Regions from separate parts of the Streptomyces sp. NPDC013457 genome, predicted to be linked through region 1. Evidence: riboswitches for the same ligand, from Rfam matches in the RefSeq annotation. Region 1 holds a riboswitch; each other region holds the start of a gene.
What was found. A riboswitch is a leader RNA that binds a small molecule or an ion and turns the genes downstream of it on or off. The one in region 1 is predicted to bind thiamine pyrophosphate.
Positions count from the first base shown of each region.

Region 2: another riboswitch for thiamine pyrophosphate. It lies ahead of thiO (glycine oxidase ThiO); the one in region 1 lies ahead of thiC (phosphomethylpyrimidine synthase ThiC).
Region 3: another riboswitch for thiamine pyrophosphate. It lies ahead of ACF1G2_RS12315 (thiamine ABC transporter substrate binding subunit); the one in region 1 lies ahead of thiC (phosphomethylpyrimidine synthase ThiC).

Region 1 covers NZ_JBICBL010000008.1:235,078-240,855, reverse strand. Annotated here, with positions in the region: gene ACF1G2_RS22880 (IclR family transcriptional regulator) at 118-855, shown strand; gene ACF1G2_RS22875 (hypothetical protein) at 955-1,023, shown strand; gene ACF1G2_RS22870 (SsgA family sporulation/cell division regulator) at 993-1,427, shown strand; gene ACF1G2_RS22865 (YibE/F family protein) at 1,454-2,815, opposite strand; TPP riboswitch at 2,887-3,033, shown strand; gene thiC (phosphomethylpyrimidine synthase ThiC) at 3,027-4,811, shown strand; gene ACF1G2_RS22855 (hypothetical protein) at 5,033-5,778, opposite strand, start outside.
Region 2 covers NZ_JBICBL010000003.1:277,275-283,052, reverse strand. Annotated here, with positions in the region: gene ACF1G2_RS10125 (Rv2175c family DNA-binding protein) at 5-370, opposite strand; gene ACF1G2_RS10120 (NAD(P)/FAD-dependent oxidoreductase) at 413-1,627, opposite strand; gene ACF1G2_RS10115 (hypothetical protein) at 1,656-2,051, opposite strand; TPP riboswitch at 2,103-2,215, shown strand; gene thiO (glycine oxidase ThiO) at 2,213-3,379, shown strand; gene thiS (sulfur carrier protein ThiS) at 3,376-3,624, shown strand; gene ACF1G2_RS10100 (thiazole synthase) at 3,630-4,424, shown strand; gene pknB (Stk1 family PASTA domain-containing Ser/Thr kinase) at 4,506-5,778, shown strand, end outside.
Region 3 covers NZ_JBICBL010000004.1:104,823-110,600, forward strand. Annotated here, with positions in the region: gene ACF1G2_RS12305 (ABC transporter ATP-binding protein) at 1-643, opposite strand, end outside; gene ACF1G2_RS12310 (ABC transporter permease) at 643-2,259, opposite strand; gene ACF1G2_RS12315 (thiamine ABC transporter substrate binding subunit) at 2,307-3,386, opposite strand; TPP riboswitch at 3,474-3,581, opposite strand; gene rlmN (23S rRNA (adenine(2503)-C(2))-methyltransferase RlmN) at 3,611-4,717, opposite strand; gene ACF1G2_RS12325 (CsbD family protein) at 4,852-5,037, opposite strand; gene ACF1G2_RS12330 (MFS transporter) at 5,107-5,778, opposite strand, start outside.

The sequences.
Region 1 (5,778 bases):
CACCGGTTCCCAGGCCGCGGCGGGCGCGGGGGCGGCCCCCGCGGGCGGGTGTTCGGCACCCGTCGTCACGCCTGGGGGTGACCTTTGGCCACGGCTACGCAGTCCGCCGCTCCTACCCTGATCGGCTCGGTGCAGCGGGCGCTGAGACTACTGGAGGCCGTGGGCTCCCACGAGGACGGAGCCCCCGCCAAGCAACTCGCGCGTGAGGCGGGCCTCCCGCTGCCCACCGCGTACCACCTGCTCCGCACCCTGACGCACGAGGGCTATCTCCGCCGCGAGAAGGGCGTGTTCGTCTTCGGCGACGCGGCAGGTCGACTGGCCGGTGGCGGAGTTCTGCAGAATCGTCGCACCAAGATCGAAGACTCCCTCGCGCGCTGGCGGGACGAAATCGGGGTCCCCGTCTACTTCGCGATCTACCGCGAGGGTGAGATCGAGCTCGTCGCCGTCGCCGACACCCCGTCCGCCCCTGCCGTGGACGAATGGGCCGACTTCCGCGAGACGGGTCATGCGCATGCGATCGGTCAGTGTCTGCTCAGTCAACTGGATCTGAAATCTCGTCAAGACCACCTCGATCGCCATCCGGTGGAATCCATCACTCCGTACACGGTGCGTAACCGCCGTACCCTTTTGGATCGTTTGGGCGGTATGGGGCGAATGGAACCCCTGGTGGAGCGTCAGGAATATGCACTGGGCACGGTCTGTGCCGCAATCCCCATCACCGCGGGCTCCACAGCGGCCACGATGGCCATTTCCCTCCCCCTTCACCAGGAGGAACGGTTGCTGCCCGCAGTCAACCGACTACGCAACGAAATCGGAGGGCTCTTCAGCTCCTTCGCTTTCTCTATCAGTATCTGAAAAATCACTCCTTGTGATCTGCTAGTGCGTGCAGCACGATTGCGTCAAGCAGGCCAGGGGGATCATTCCTGGCCGTTTTGCTAACAGCTTTCAGCTGCTGTGTTTACACACGTGCTTCATCTACAGCGGGGTACATCATGCGAGAGTCGGTGCAGGCCGAGGTCCTGATGAGCTTCCTCGTCTCCGAGGAGCTCTCCTTCAGGATTCCGGTGGAGCTGCGATACGAGACCCGGGATCCCTACGCGGTGCGGATGACGTTCCACCTCCCCGGAGACGCCCCGGTGACCTGGGCGTTCGGCAGGGAGCTGCTGCTCGACGGCATCAACGGGCCGAGCGGCGACGGCGATGTGCACATCGCGCCCACCGAACCCGAGGCCCTCTCGGACGTCGCCATCCGGCTCCAGGTCGGCAGCGACCGCGCCCTGTTCCGCGCCAGCGCTCCGCCCCTCGTCGCGTTCCTCGACCGTACGGACAAGCTCGTTCCGCTGGGCCAGGAACGGACATTGGGTGACTTCGAGGACAATCTGGAGGCGGCGCTCGGCCGGATCCTCGCGGAGGAGAACGCCGGCTGAACCGGCGCCCGGCTGAACCGGCGTACTCACTTGGCGCGACGGCGGCGGCCACCCCTCGCCACGGGCTTCCCCGTGCCGCCCGGCCGGTCGGCCGAGACCACCAGGGCAGCGAGAGCCGTGGTGAGCGGAACCGAGGCGACCAGCCCGATCGATCCCACCAGTGTGCGGACGATCTCCTCCGCGACCAGTTCGCTGTTGGCCACGGTCCCCACGCTGCTCTGAGCGATGGAGAAGAGCAGCAGCAGGGGCAGGGCCGCACCCGCGTACGCCAGCACCAGCGTGTTCACCACGGACGCGATGTGGTCGCGACCGATCCGGATCCCGGCCCGGTACAGCGCGCGCGGCCCCATACGGGGGTCGGCCTGGTTCAGCTCCCACACGACCGAGGTCTGTGTCACCGTCACGTCGTCGAGCACACCGAGCGAACCGATGATGATGCCCGCGAGGAGCAGCCCCGACATGTCGATCTCCGGGTAGAGACCGTGGATCAGCCCGGTGTTGTCGTCGGTGTTCCCCGACAGCGACGCCCAGCTGATGAAGTACGAGCCGAGCAGCCCGATCAGCAGCAGCGAGATCAGCGTCCCCAGAACCGCGACCGATGTGCGGGCCGACAGTCCGTGGCACATGTAGAGAGCGATCAGCATGATCGCGCTCGACCCGACCACCGCCACCACCAGGGGATTCGACCCCTGCAGAATCGCCGGCAGGATGAAGAAGGTCAGCACCATGAAGCTGATCGCCAGCGCGATCAGAGCCATCACGCCGCGCATCCGTCCGACGAGCACCACGGCGACGGCGAAGATCCCGGCGAGGACGGCCAGCGGAATCTTGCGGTCCACGTCCGTCACCGAATACTGCAGATCGCGGGGGGCGTCGGGCGCGTACGCCACCACCACGCCCTGCCCCTCGTCCAGTTGACGCGGTGCGTCCGGCTGCACGATCTCGGTGAAGGTACGGCCCTTGTCCGGACCGCTCGTGACCTCGATCGTCGCCCTCTCGCACTGCCCCTGCTGCGCGTTGAGCGCCTCACGCCCCTGGGGCGCGGAGGGGTTCTCGGTCGGCGGCACCTGACCGGCGTTCACGTCCTGGCAGTCGACCTGCTCGACCGAGGTGACCTGGCCCTGATAGGTCTGCCGGTCGAAGCCGACGCCGGTGCGTTCGTGCTCGGGAGCCCCGCCGGGCCACAGGACGACGAGCCCGACCACGACGGCCGTGGCGAACGGGATCAGGACGGCGGCGATGACTCTGCGCAGATGCCGGGAGACGGGTGCGGCCGGTCCGTGGCTGTGGGTGTGGCCGTGCCCGTGACCGGCGTCGCCGGGTCCGTGACCGACGTCGCCGTGTCCGTCATGGCCGTCGGGTTCCGGGGTCTGCTGCGAGGAAGTCACCGACCGATCATCGCAAGAACGGCGGGGGCCCACTGTTCAGCACGGCCGGGTTGACGCTAGCGTGGTGCCACCTTTGCACACGCGGGAGCTCGGAGCACCGGGCTGAGAGGGCGCTGATCACCGTACGCGCGTACCGATGTACGTACGGGAGGAGGCTGCGCCGACCGCCGAACCTGTTACCGGGTAATGCCGGCGTAGGGAGATCGGTCTCATGACCATTCAGGATGCACGCACGCCTGCCACCAGCGAGAACGCGGCCCAGGACGAGCGCAAGCCGGGCTGGCACAAGGGATACGTCGAGGGCTCGCGCCCCGACCTCCGGGTGCCCGTCCGCCAGGTGCACCTCACCAACGGCAAGGACGTGACGCTGTACGACACGTCCGGCCCGTACACCGACCCCACCATCGACACCGACGTACGGCGGGGCCTTCCGCCGCTGCGCGAGAACTGGATCATCGCGCGGGGTGACACGGAGGAGTACGCGGGCCGCCCGGTCCGCCCCGAGGACGACGGCATCAAGCACACCTCGCCGCGTGGTGGCCTGAAGAACCTCGACGCGGTCTTCCCCGGCCGTCCGCGCCAGCCCCGCCGGGGCCGCGACGGCCAGGCGGTGACCCAGCTCGCGTACGCCCGCCGGGGCGAGATCACCCCGGAGATGGAGTACGTCGCGATCCGCGAGAACGTCTCCCCCGAGGTCGTACGGGAGGAGATCGCGGCAGGTCGGGCCGTCCTCCCGGCCAACGTCAACCACCCGGAGATCGAGCCGATGATCATCGGCAAGCGGTTCCTGGTGAAGGTCAACGCCAACATCGGCAACTCCGCCGTCACCTCCTCCATCGAGGAGGAGGTGGAGAAGATGACCTGGGCGACCAAGTGGGGCGCCGACACGGTCATGGACCTCTCCACCGGCCGCAACATCCACACCACGCGCGAGTGGGTGCTGCGCAACTCTCCCGTGCCGATCGGCACCGTGCCGCTCTACCAGGCCCTGGAGAAGGTCGACGGCAAGGCCGAGGAGCTGACCTGGGAGATCTACAAGGACACGGTCATCGAGCAGGCCGAGCAGGGCGTCGACTACATGACGGTCCACGCCGGCGTGCTGCTGCCCTACGTGCCGCTGACGGCCCGTCGCAAGACCGGCATCGTCTCGCGCGGCGGCTCGATCATGGCCGCCTGGTGTCTGGCGCACCACAAGGAGAACTTCCTCTACACGAACTTCGAGGAGCTCTGCGAGATCCTGGCGACGTACGACGTCACGTACTCGCTGGGCGACGGCCTGCGGCCCGGCTCGATCGCCGACGCCAACGACGAGGCGCAGTTCGCCGAGCTGCGCACGCTCGGCGAGCTGAACACGATCGCCAAGCGCCACAACGTGCAGACGATGATCGAGGGCCCGGGCCACGTCCCGATGCACAAGATCAAGGAGAACATCGACCTCCAGCAGGAGATCTGCGAGGAGGCGCCGTTCTACACGCTCGGCCCGCTCACCACGGACGTCGCCCCGGCGTACGACCACATCACCTCGGGCATCGGCGCCGCGATGATCGCCTGGTGGGGCACGGCGATGCTCTGCTACGTCACGCCCAAGGAGCACCTGGGCCTGCCCAACCGCGACGATGTGAAGACCGGTGTCATCACGTACAAGATCGCGGCACACGCGGCCGACCTGGCCAAGGGGCACCCGGGGGCGCAGGAGTGGGACGACGCGCTGTCGGACGCGCGGTTCGAGTTCCGCTGGGAGGACCAGTTCAACCTGGCGCTCGACCCGGACACGGCCCGCGAGTTCCACGACGAGACGCTGCCCGCGGAGCCGGCGAAGACCGCGCACTTCTGCTCGATGTGCGGTCCGAAGTTCTGCTCGATGAAGATCTCGCAGGACATCCGCCGGGAGCACGGCGGCGACCTCAAGTCCGACGAGATCGCGGCCGGCATGGAGGAGAAGTCCAAGGAGTTCGCGGCCGCGGGCAACCGGGTGTACCTGCCGCTGGCTGAGTAGCCGAGGGCTTTCGTACGTACGTCCTGTCGGGTCGCATGAAGCGGCGGGTGTGGACCGCATGGTCGGGGGGCCGTGTGGCTCGCGCCCGCCGCGGCGTCTGTGGCGGCGGCGGGTCCCGCACCCGGCCGGTCCGGTGGGCGCCGGGCGCCCCTCTGCTCCGGTCCGGTTGCTCGGGCTGGTCTGTTCCGGGCCCGTCCGCCCGGCCGTCTGCGCCGGTTCGCCTACTCCGGGCCGTGGTCCGGCGATCCGAAGTCCGGGCTGGAGAAGTCGGGGCTGCTGAACGTCGGACGGGTGCCCGGAGAACCCTCGTTCGGGCTGCTGAAGTCCGGGCCGCTGTAACCGATCTTCGGTATGCGATCGGTGCGGGGTGGCGCGAGGGGCGGCGCCGCCGGCAGGGGGCCCGGGGCCGCCAGGGCGTCGCGCAGGAACGGCACGATGCCCCGGTCCACCAGCGCGCGGCGCCAGGCCTGGCGCGCGCGGGACAGTTCGTCGTCCGGTTCGGCCGGCGGCGGATCACTCGCGGCCACTTGCGTGGACCGGTTGCCCAGCGCCGTGACCAGCAGCCCGACCGCGGCGCAGAAGAGACCGGCGGCGGCGACGGCGCCGAAGAACCACCCCGCGGTCAGCAGCGTGTCGGCGAAGGCGAGCGTGGGCGCCAGCACCTTCAGTACGGCGCCGACCAGCAGGAATATCACCGCCGCCGTGCCGGCGAGAACCGGGGCGAGGACCGTCACGATCGCGACGATGCCGGCGCCCGGTCCGGCGCTCGGCCCCTCGCCCTCCGCCGCCAGGACGGCGTTCACCACACTCGAACCGCTCGGTGAGCGACTCTCTTCGCGGACCTTCACGAAGTGGTCGTACTCGACCGCCGCCGCGGCGGTGATCAGCGCCGTCGCGTTCAGTGCCATCGTGCGCAGTTGTTCGGCCGTGAGCCGCTTCCCGGTCTCGGCGAGATCCGGATGGTCGT
Region 2 (5,778 bases), on a different contig from region 1:
TGCGTCAGACGGCGAGCGCCTGGGCGCGGCGCTTCACCTCCGTGCCGCGATTCTCGCTGAGGGCCTGCGCGGGCGTGCCCGGCAGGGTCGGGTCGGGAGTGAAAAGCCACTCCAGCATCTCTTCGTCGGAGAAGCCGTCGTCCCTCAGGAGGGTCAGGGTCCCGGAGAGCCCCTTGACCACCTTGTCGCCGTCGATGAAGGCGGCGGGCACCTGGAGCGCCTTGTTCTCGCCGCGGCGCACGGCGATGAGCTGGCCCTCCTTGACCAGCTGCCGCACGCGCGTCACCTCGACGTCGAGCATTTCCGCGATGTCGGGGAGGTAGAGCCAGGCGGGGACGAGAGCATCGGTCTTTGCGTCAATCTCGGTCACGGGACAAGCCTGCCATCCCGGACTGACAGCCGGTAGTCGGGCCTACAGGACTGCCGCCTTCAGGGGGACGGTGGAGTCGGCGGCGCGCTCCGGGTCGAGCCGCGCGCCGGACTCGATCAGCTTGCGCCCCTGGGCCAGGTCGCGGGGGCGGCCGACGGCGAGCAGGGCCACCAGGGCGCCGTCGCGCAGCCACAGCGCGGACCAGGAGGGCTCGGCCGGATCCCCTCGGTGGACCAGTTCGGAGTCTCCGGCGTGATGTCCGGCGTACTGCACGAAGCGGCCGAACTGCTCGGACCAGAAGTACGGCACCGGGTCGTATACCCCGGGGGTCTCGCCGATGATGTCGGCCGCGACGGTACGGGGGCCCTGGAGCGCGTTGTCCCAGTGGTGGACCAGGAGCCGGGCGCCGTAGCGGGCGGAGGGGAACGAGGCGCAGTCGCCGACGGCGTACACGTCGGGCAGCGAGGTGCGCAGCCGGTCGTCGGCGGTGACGGAGCCGTCGGCGTCGAGGGCGATGCCGGAGCCGGCGAGCCAGCGGGTGGCGGGCCGGGCGCCGATGCCGACGACGACCGCGTCGGCGGGCAGCCGCCGGCCGTCGGCCAGGTGCACCGTGCCGGGCTCGATCCGGTCCACGCGCGCGTGGGTGAGGAGTTGGGCGCCGCTCTCCTCGTACCAGCGGGCCATCGGGGCGGAGACCTCGACGGGCAGCGCACCGGCGAGCGGGCGGTCGGCGGCCTCGACGACGGTGACCGCGCAGCCCGCCTCGCGGGCGGCGGTGGCGAACTCGGCGCCGATCCAGCCGGCGCCGACCACCACGATGTCGTGCCGCCGCTCCAGGACGGGCTTGAGTCGGGCGGCGTCGTCGAGGGTGCGGAGCAGATGGACCCCGGGCACGCCCTCGGTGCCGGGGAGGGTGACGGGTTCGGCGCCGGTGGCGACGACCAGGACGTCGTACGGGACGGGCCCGGCCTCGGTGTCGACCTCGTGGGCGCCGGCCCGCAGCCCGGTCACGTCGAGGCCGAGGCGCAGTTCGATGGCGAGCGCCTCGAAGTCGACGTCGAAGGCGGAGTCCTCGGCCTTGCCGAGGAGGACCGCCTTGGAGAGGGGCGGGCGGTCGTAGGGCTGGTGGGGCTCGGCCCCGATGAGGGTGACCGCGCCGGTGAAGCCCTGCTCGCGCAGGGCGACGGCGGTCTGCACCCCCGCCATCCCGGCGCCCACGACGACGACCCGCTGCTGTGCCTGCTTCTGCTCGCTCACCCGATCACCTTACGTATCTGACGCACCATCAGGAAGGCCGCTGCTCCACGACACTGGTGCCGGAGCCCTCCTGGGACTCCCATGCCCAGCTCTCCTCCAGTCGAACGCGGCCGTCGGGCAGCTCCACGACGGTGGAGACGCAATGCCCGGAAGAGGTCGATCCGTCCCTCTTCAACTGCACGTAACGGAAGTCGAGCCGGTCCCCCGCGCGCGTGCCGACGAGATTCCCGCGGACCACGTCCCCGCCCGCGTACTCGGCCCAGATCCGGCCGTCCTCCTCGTGGTACGTGAACTTGGTGCGCGTCCCGACCTGGCCGGGCGCCTGGTCGGCGACGGGGACGAGGACGAGTCCGTCGAGAGACGGAGAGGCCGGGGCGGAGCCCGTCGGTCCAGGGTGGTGGCGGGAGACGGGAGGGCGGGTCACGGAGGCTCCCTTACTGGGCGTCGGGGGCGGGGGTTACGCTGACCGTCAACGTAGAGCACTCGCGGGAGCCCGGACGCACCGGGCTGAGAGGGAGGCTGACCGGCCTCCGACCGTACGAACCTGATCCGGGTCATGCCGGCGAAGGGAGGGGCTGGACGCCCATGTCGCGTACACGCAGTACCTCGGACGTTCTCGTCGTCGGAGGCGGAATCATCGGCCTGGTCACGGCCTGGCGGGCCGCGCAGCGCGGGCTGGGCGCCGCGGTCGTGGACCCCGAACCGGGCGGCGGGGCCGCCCGGGTGGCGGCCGGGATGCTGGCCGCCGTCACCGAACTCCACTACGGCGAGGAGACGCTGCTCGCCCTCAACCTCGCCTCCGCGCGCCGCTATCCGGAGTTCGTCGCCGAACTCCGGGACACCACGGGGCAGGACGTCGGCTACCGCGCCTCCGGCACGCTCGCCGTCGCCCTCGACGCCGACGACCGGGCGCATCTGCGCGAGCTGCACGCCCTGCAGATCCGCTGCGGCCTGGAGTCGGAGTGGCTCAGCGGGCGCGACTGCCGGCGTCTGGAGCCGATGCTGGCGCCGGGCGTGCGCGGCGGGCTCCGGGTCGACGGCGACCACCAGGTCGATCCGCGCCGGCTCGCCGCCGCGCTGGTCACCGCCTGCGAGCGGGCCGGGGTGGTCTTCCACCTGGACCTCGCCGAGCGGCTGACGGTCGTACGGGACCGGGCCACGGGCGTGGTGCTCACGGACGGCTCCGAGCTCACCGCGGAGCAGGTCGTGCTGGCCGCGGGCAGCCTCAGCGGGCGGCTCGCCGGCGTGCCGCGGGACGTCCTGCCTCCCGTACGCCCGGTGAAGGGTCAGGTGCTGCGGCTCACCGTGCCGCCCGCGTTCGCCCCGTTCCTGTCCCGGACCGTCCGCGCCGTCGTCCGCGGCAGCCACGTCTATCTGGTGCCCCGCGAGAGCGGGGAGCTGGTGGTCGGCGCGACCAGCGAGGAGCTGGGCTGGGACACCACCGTCACGGCGGGCGGGGTCTACGAGCTGCTCCGGGACGCCCACGAGCTGGTACCCGGACTCACCGAGCTGCCGCTCACCGAGACGCTGGCGGGTCTGCGGCCCGCCTCCCCCGACAACGCGCCCCTGCTCGGCCCGACCGCGCTGCCCGGCCTCCAGCTGGCCACCGGGCACTACCGCAACGGGGTCCTGCTCACGCCGGTCACCGGCGACGTCATGGCCGAGCTGCTCACCACGGGCGTGCTCCCGGACGAGGCCCGCCCCTTCACTCCCCGCCGCTTCTCCCCCGTACGACAGGAGCAGCCCGCATGAACGTCTCGACGAACAGCCCGACCGGCACGTCGGCGAACGGCCCGGCGAACGTCTCCGTCAACGGCGAGGCGCGTGTCCTCGCCGGGCCCACCACCCTCGACGTGCTGGTGGCGACGCTGACGGCCGCGCCGTCGGGCGTGGCCGCGGCGGTCAACGAGAGCGTCGTGCCGCGCAGCCAGTGGTCCGCGACCGTCCTCGTCGAGGGCGACCGGGTCGAGATCCTCACCGCCGTGCAGGGAGGCTGAGCGCCGTGTCCGACGACACCTTCCTCCTCGGCGGTACGGAGTTCTCCTCGCGGCTGATCATGGGAACCGGCGGGGCGCCCAGCCTCGACGTGCTCGAACGCTCGCTGGCCGTCAGCGGCACCGAGCTGACGACCGTCGCCATGCGCCGTCTGGACCCGACCGTCCAGGGCTCGGTCCTGTCCGTCCTGAACCGGCTCTCGATCCGCGTCCTGCCGAACACCGCGGGCTGCTACACGGCGGGCGAGGCCGTCCTCACCGCCCGCCTGGCCCGGGAGGCGCTCGGTACCGACTGGATCAAGCTGGAGGTCATCGCCGACGAGCGGACCCTGCTGCCGGACCCCGTCGAGACGCTGGAAGCGGCGGAGACGCTGGTGGACGACGGCTTCACCGTCCTGCCGTACACCAGCGACGACCCGGTCCTCGCACGGAAGCTGGAGGACGTGGGCTGCGCGGCGGTCATGCCGCTCGGCTCGCCGATCGGTTCCGGGCTCGGTATCCGCAACCCGCACAACTTCGAGCTGATCGTGGAGTCCGCGGGCGTGCCGGTGATCCTGGACGCGGGGGCCGGAACCGCCTCGGACGTGGCGCAGGCGATGGAGCTGGGGTGCTCGGCGGTCATGCTCGCCTCCGCGGTGACACGGGCCCAGGACCCGGTCCTGATGGCGGAGGGCATGCGCCACGCGGTGGAGGCGGGCCGGCTGGCCCACCGGGCGGGCCGCATCCCCCGGCGCCACTTCGCCCGGGCCTCCTCCCCCACGGACGGCCGGGGCGCCCTGGACCCGGAGCGCCCGGCGTTCTGACACGGGGCCGCACGTCACAGCTGTGCTGCGGTCGGGGGCGGTGGAGGCGGGTGGTGCTCGGCGGCTCGTAAACTCGGGGCCGTGGACACGACCCTTCAGGACCCTCTCGTCGGGCAGCTGCTCGACGGCCGCTACCGCGTCGACGCGCGCATCGCCGTCGGCGGGATGGCCACGGTCTACCGGGCCGTCGACATCCGCCTCGACCGGGTGCTCGCGCTCAAGGTGATGCACCCGGCCCTCGCCTCCGACGCCACGTTCGTCGAGCGCTTCATCCGCGAGGCCAAGTCCGTCGCCCGGCTCTCCCACCCCAACGTCGTCGGGGTCTTCGACCAGGGCGCGGACGGCGCGTACGTCTACCTCGCCATGGAGTACGTGGCCGGGTGCACCCTCCGCGACGTGCTGCGCGAGCGCGGGGCGCTCCAGCCGCGCGCCGCGCTCGACGTCCTGGAGCCGGTGCTCGCCGCGCTGGGTGCCGCGCACCGGGCCGGGTTCGTCCACCGTGACATGAAGCCCGAGAACGTCCTCATAGGGGACGACGGCCGGGTGAAGGTCGCCGACTTCGGTCTCGTCCGCGCGGTCGGCTCGGCCACGAACACCACCGGCTCCGTCCTCGGCACCGTCTCGTACCTGGCCCCGGAGCAGATCGAGCACGGCACCGCCGACACCCGCGCCGACGTGTACGCCTGTGGTGTCGTCCTGTACGAGATGCTGACGGGCGGCAAGCCGCACTCCGGGGACACCCCCGCCCAGGTCCTCTACCAGCACCTGAACACCGACGTGCCCGCCCCCTCGGCGGCCGTCCCCGGCCTCGCCCTGGAGCTGGACGAGCTCGTGGCGAGCGCCACCGCCCGCAACCCCGACATCCGCCCGCACGACGCCGTCGCGCTCCTCGCGCAGGCCCGTGAGGCCCGGGCCACGCTCCGGGACGAGCAGCTGGACGCGGTCCCGCCGCAGGCCCACCCCGAGGACCGGACCGGCTCCGAGGACCGGACCAGCGTGATCCCCCGGATCCTGCCCGTGGAGACCGAGACCGAGCAGCCGGTGCAGCACACCAGCCGGCTGACCATGCCGCCGCCCGAGCCTCCGTCGCGACGCCGGAACCCCGCTGGTCCGCCCCGTGGGCCGCTCCTCGTCGTCGCCGCCGTTCTGCTCGTCCTGGGGCTCGGCGGCGGCGTCTGGTACATCAACTCCGGCCAGTTCACGCGGGTGCCCGCCGTCCTCGGCCAGACCGAGAGCGAGGCGACCGGGCGCCTCACGGACGCGGGGCTGGACGTCGGCACGACGAAGCGGGCGTTCAGCGAGGTGTACGAGCGCGGCACGGTCATGGCCACCGACCCCGCCTCCGGCGCGCGGA
Region 3 (5,778 bases), on a different contig from region 1:
TCCCGGACTGGGCGATCCCGCCGTCCCGCATCACCACGACCCGGTCGGCGAGCGCGAACGCCTCCCCCTGGTCGTGGGTGACGGCGAGCACCGTCGTACCCAACCGGCCGAAGAGGCCGCGCAGTTCGACCACGAGCCGTTCCCGCAGGCCGCGATCGAGCTGACCCAGCGGCTCGTCCAGCATCAGCAGCCGGGGGCGGGGGGCCAGCGCCCGGGCGAGCGCCACGCGCTGCTGCTCGCCGCCGGAGAGCGAGGCGACGGCCCGCCCGGAGGCCCCGGGCAGTCCGACGAGCTCCAGCAACTCCCCTACTCTCGCGTCCCGTTCGACCCGCTCCACCCCGTGCATCCGCAGCCCGAAGGCGACGTTGCCGCCCACGTCCCGCTGGGGGAAGAGCTGGTGGTCCTGGAACATCAGCCCGACGCCGCGCCGGTGCACGGGCACCCCGGTCTGGTCGGTGCCGTCGAGCAGCACCCGCCCGCCGTCGAGCGCCTGGAGTCCGGCGACGGCCCGCAGCAGTGTCGACTTGCCGCTGCCGCTCGGCCCGAGCACGCACACGATCTCGTGGTCGGCCACCTCCAGGTCCACGGAGTCGAGCGCGGCCCGCTCCCCGAACCGTACGGTCGCGCCCTCGATGTGCAGCATCAGAACTCCCCGGAGGCGGTCCGGCCCGCGCGGAGCCGTTCGAGCAGCAGCAGGGACACCGCGCACACCACCATCAGAATCGTCGAAAGGGCCATGGCCTGACCGTAGTTGAGCTCGCCGGGCCGGCCGAGCAGCCGGGCCACGGCGACGGGCAGGGTCGGATTGTCGGGCCGGGCGATGAAGACGGTCGCGCCGAACTCGCCCAGGGAGACCGCGAAGGCGAACCCGGCAGCGATGAGCACGGCCCGTCGCACCAGCGGCAGATCGACCTCGCGCCAGGCCCGCAGCGGCGAGGCGCCGAGCACGGCGGCCGCCTCCCGCAGCCGTTCGTCGACGGCACGCAGGACGGGTAGCATCGTCCGTACGACGAAGGGGACACCGACCAGCGCCTGCGCGAGCGGCACGAGGATCCAGCTCGCCCGCAGGTCGAACGGCGGCTCGTCGAGCGTGATCAGGAAGCCGAAGCCGACGGTGACGGCGGAGACCCCGAGCGGCAGCATCAGCAGCGCGTCGAAACCGCGCACCAGCCGGCCGGCCCGCCGGGTCAGGGCGGCCGCCGCGAGGCCGCCGATGACGAGGGCGAAGGCGGTGGCGACCAGGGCGTACCGGAGAGAGTTCCCGATCGTGTCCACCATGGGCACCAGGAAGGTGCCGGACGGGTCGACGGACTGCAGGGCCCGGTAGTAGTCGAGCCCGTACCCGCCCGGGGTGTCGAAGGACCGCTCGACGAGCACGGCGAGGGGCAGCACCAGCAGCAGGACGATGGAGACCAGGACGCCGCCGAAGAGCGCCCACTGGCCGAAGCCACTGGGCCGCCGCGCGGTCTGCTCGGGCGCCACGAGCTTCAGGGCCGTCTCCCTGCGCCGTACCGTCCGGGCGTGCACGGCGAGGACGACGCCGACGGCCACGAACTGGACGAGGGTGAGGACGGCGGCCGTCGTCAGGTCGAAGCGGTCGACCGTCTGCCGGTAGATCTCCGTCTCCAGGGTGGAGTACGCCGGTCCGCCGAGGATCTGGACGATGGCGAAGGATCCCGCGGTGAACAGGAACACCATCAGCGCGGCCGCGGCGACGGCGGGAGCGAGCGCCGGCAGGGTCACGGTCCGCCAGGCGGTGAACCGGGAGGCGCCGAGGACGCGAGCGGCCTCCTCCTGGCGCGGGTCGAGCTGCGCCCACAGGCCGCCGACCGTCCTGACGACGACGGCGTAGTTGAAGAAGACGTGCGCGAGGAGGATCGCCCAGACGGTGGTGTCCAGGCGCACGCCCCACAGCTCGTCGAGGAGCCCGCCGCGTCCGACGAGCGCCAGGAAGGCCGTACCGACCATGACGGTCGGCATCACGAAGGGCACGGTGACGACGGCGCGCAGCAGCCCCTTGCCGGGGAAGTCGAAGCGCGCGAAGACGTACGCGCCGGGCAGTGCGATCAGCAGCGTCAGCGCGGTGGAGGCGAGCGCCTGCCAGAGCGTGAACCAGAGGACGTCGAGGATCTCCGGCCGGCTGAGCGTCTCGCCGAACCGGTCGAACCGCCAGGCGCCGTCGGCCCGCAGCCCGCGTTCGACGATCGAGGCGACGGGCCAGGCGAAGAAGAGCGCGAAGAAGGCGACGGGCACGGCCATCAGGCCGAGCCGCGCCGCGCTCCCCCGGCGGTCGGACCGCTTACGGGCTACTTCAGGACGAGCGAGGACCACGACTGGATCCACTGGTCACGCTTCTCGGCGATCTTCTCGGGCGCCATGGTCTGCGGCTTGTCGACGACCACACCGTGCTTGGTGAACAGCTCGGGCAGCTGGGCGCCCTCGGTGACCGGGTTGACGAACATCTGCAGCGGCATGTCCTCCTGGAACTTCTTCGAGATCAGGAAGTCGATCAGCGCCTTGCCGCCCTCGGGGTTCTTCGCGCCGTTCAGCAGCCCGGCGAACTCGATCTGCCGGAAGCAGGTGCCGGTGGAGACGCCGGTCGGCGCGTCCTTCGGCTGCGGCTCGGAGTAGAGGACCTCGACCGGCGGGCTGGAGGCGTACGAGACCACCAGCGGCCGGTCTCCCTTGGCCTTCTGGCCGCCGGCCGAGCCGGAGAACTCCTGGTTGTAGGCGAGCTCCCAGCTGTCGACGGTCTTCACGCCGTTGGCCTTGAGCTTCTTCCAGTAGTCCTGCCAGCCGTCGTCGCCGTAGCGGGCGGCCGTGCCGAGGAGGAAGCCGAGGCCAGGAGAGGACTTCTCCGGGTTCTCGACCACGAGCAGGTCCTTGTACTCCGGCTTGGCCAGGTCGTCCAAGGTCTGCGGGGGCGCGAGCTTCTTGTCGGCGAAGTACTTCTTGTCGTAGTTGACGCAGATGTCGCCGGTGTCGACCGGGGTGACCCGGTGCTCCTTGTCGAGCTTCGCCTCGGCGGCGACGGCGTCCAGGCCCTTGGCCTCGTACGGCTCGAAGATGCCGTTGTCGAGCGCGCGGGAGAGCAGGGTGTTGTCGACGCCGAAGAAGACGTCGCCCTGCGGGGAGCCCTTGGTCAGGATCTCCTTGTTCACGGCCACGCCGGCGTCGCCGCTCTTGAGGACCTTGACGGTGAAGCCGGTCTGCCTGGTGAACTCCGCCAGGACCTCCTTGGAGGCGTTGAAGGAGTCGTGGCTCACGAGGGTCACGGTCTTCGGCGCGGGCTCACCGCTCTTGCCCGCCGCGCCTCTGACGTCGTCGGTGCCGCAGGCGGCGAGGGTGGTGACGCCCAGCGCGGCGGCGATCGCCGCCGCGGCCATCTTCTTGGTGCTCACTGAAATTTCCTCCTGGGTGTGACCAGGAAGAGACGCGGCCCTGCCCACCCGAAGGTGGGCAGGGCGCAACAGCTCGAGTTGCGACCGAACTTCCTACCCAGAATGACCTGGGCAAGGTTCAGAGGGTCTGCGGTCCGGTGACCGCACTCTCAGCGCTGTGGCGCTCCCCTGTCGGAATATGGAGATGTGTTCGAGCACAGACTACAAGGTCAGCGCTCCGACGCCGCGAGCTGTCCACAGGCGCCGTCGATCTCCTGCCCGCGGGTGTCACGGACGGTGACGGGGACGCCATGGGCGGCGATGGCCTCGACGAAGGCCTTCTCGTCCTCGGGCCGGGACGCGGTCCACTTCGATCCGGGCGTCGGGTTCAGCGGAATCAGGTTCACATGGACCCGCTTCCCCTTGAGCAGCCGGCCGAGGAGGTCGCCCCGCCAGGCCTGGTCGTTGATGTCGCGGATCAGGGCGTACTCGATGGAGATCCGGCGGCCGGACTTCTCGGCGTACTCCCAGGCGGCGTCGAGGACCTCGCGGACCTTCCAGCGCGTGTTGACGGGCACGAGGGTGTCGCGCAGCTCGTCGTCGGGCGCGTGGAGCGAGACGGCGAGCCGGCACTTGAAGCCCTCGTCGGCGAAGCGGAGCATCGCGGGCACGAGACCGACGGTGGAGACCGTGATGCCGCGCTGCGACAGGCCGAGCCCGTCCGGCTCGGGGTCGGTGAGCCGGCGGATCGCGCCGACGACCCGCTTGTAGTTGGCGAGCGGCTCGCCCATGCCCATGAAGACGATGTTGCTGAGCCGCGCCGGCCCCCCGGGCACCTCGCCGTCGCGCAGGGCGCGCATCCCGTCGACGATCTGGTGCACGATCTCGGCGGTCGACAGGTTCCGGTCGAGGCCGGCCTGCCCGGTGGCGCAGAACGGGCAGTTCATCCCGCAGCCGGCCTGTGAGGAGATACACATGGTGACCCGGTCGGGGTAGCGCATGAGCACGGACTCGACGAGCGTGCCGTCGTGCAGCTTCCACAGGGTCTTACGGGTGGTGTCGTCGTCGCACGAGATGTGCCGGACCACGGACATCAGGTCGGGCAGCAGCTCACCCTGCAGCTTCTCGCGGGAGGCGGCGGGGATGTCGGTCCACTCGGCGGGGTCGTGGGCGTACCGCGCGAAGTAGTGCGTGGACAGCTGCTTGGCGCGGAACGGCTTCTCGCCGATCGCGGCGACGGCCTCCTTGCGCTCGGCGGGCGTGAGGTCGGCAAGGTGCCGCGGCGGCTTCTTGGCTCCGCGGGGGGCGACGAAAGTGAGTTCTCCGGGCTTGGGCATGGTGGTACCAGTGTCGCAGACGAAACTCACCCCCCTGGGGCGGCGGCGCACAGGCGCATGGCCCTGGCGCGGGCTCAGGAGCGGGCGCGGGCTCGGGAGGCCGCACCGCAAGGTGCGGCAGATGCCCGAGCGGGTCAGGAGTGGTCGCGCTTCAGGGAGTCCTTGATGCCCTCCGCCCGTTCCCGGACGCTCTTCATCGTCTCGCGGATCCTGGTCTTCGCCTGGTCCGTCCTGCCCTCGGTCTCCAGCCGTTCGTTGCCGGTGATCTTTCCGGTGACCTCCTTGAACTTGCCCTTGGCCTTGTCCATCGCGTTGCTCATCGCCTGATCCCTTCGGTGGCCTGTCGGCTTACGTCCACGCTAGATCCGGGCGGTCCGCGGCGCCCCCGCTCAGCCGCCGGTGCGTGGAGAGCCCGGCTGGGTGGAGGGGATACGCGGCGTGAAGAACAGAGCGAGGAGCGAGCAGAGGGCGAGGATCGCCAGGGCCGCTCGCAGGCCGTCCAGACGGGCGGCCGCGTTCGCGTCCAGGGCTGCCGCGGTGACCGCCTCGGAGGTGCCCGCCTCGTCGAGCGCCGCCGTGAGCTGGGCGTCCGAGAGGAAGGGGACACCGCTCTGGAGTTCCACGGCGGCCCGGCTCTTGACGTCGGACGGGATCGCCGGATTCTGCTCGACGCTCGTGAGGAACGACGCCGTGAGCGCGGCGATCAGGAGCGACCCGGCGAGGGCCGTACCGATCGAGGCGCCGAGGTTGGTGACGGCGTTCTGCACGCCGCCGACCTCCGCGCTCCGGCTGTCGGGCACGGCGGACACGGTCACCGCACCGAGCTGCGAGGCCAGCGCGCCCATGCCGAGCCCGATCAGCAGCAGGGGGACGGTGACGATCTCCGCGCCGGCGTCGGCGTCGAGTGCCGCCATCAGCGCGACCGCGCCCGCGAGCAGCGCGAACACCCCGAGCCGGACCACCCGCCGGGGCGAGACGTCCGGGAGGAACCGGGGGATCAGGAGGGCCGCCGCCAGCAGCGTCAGCGAGAGCGGCAGGATCCGCGCCCCGGTCGCCAGCGC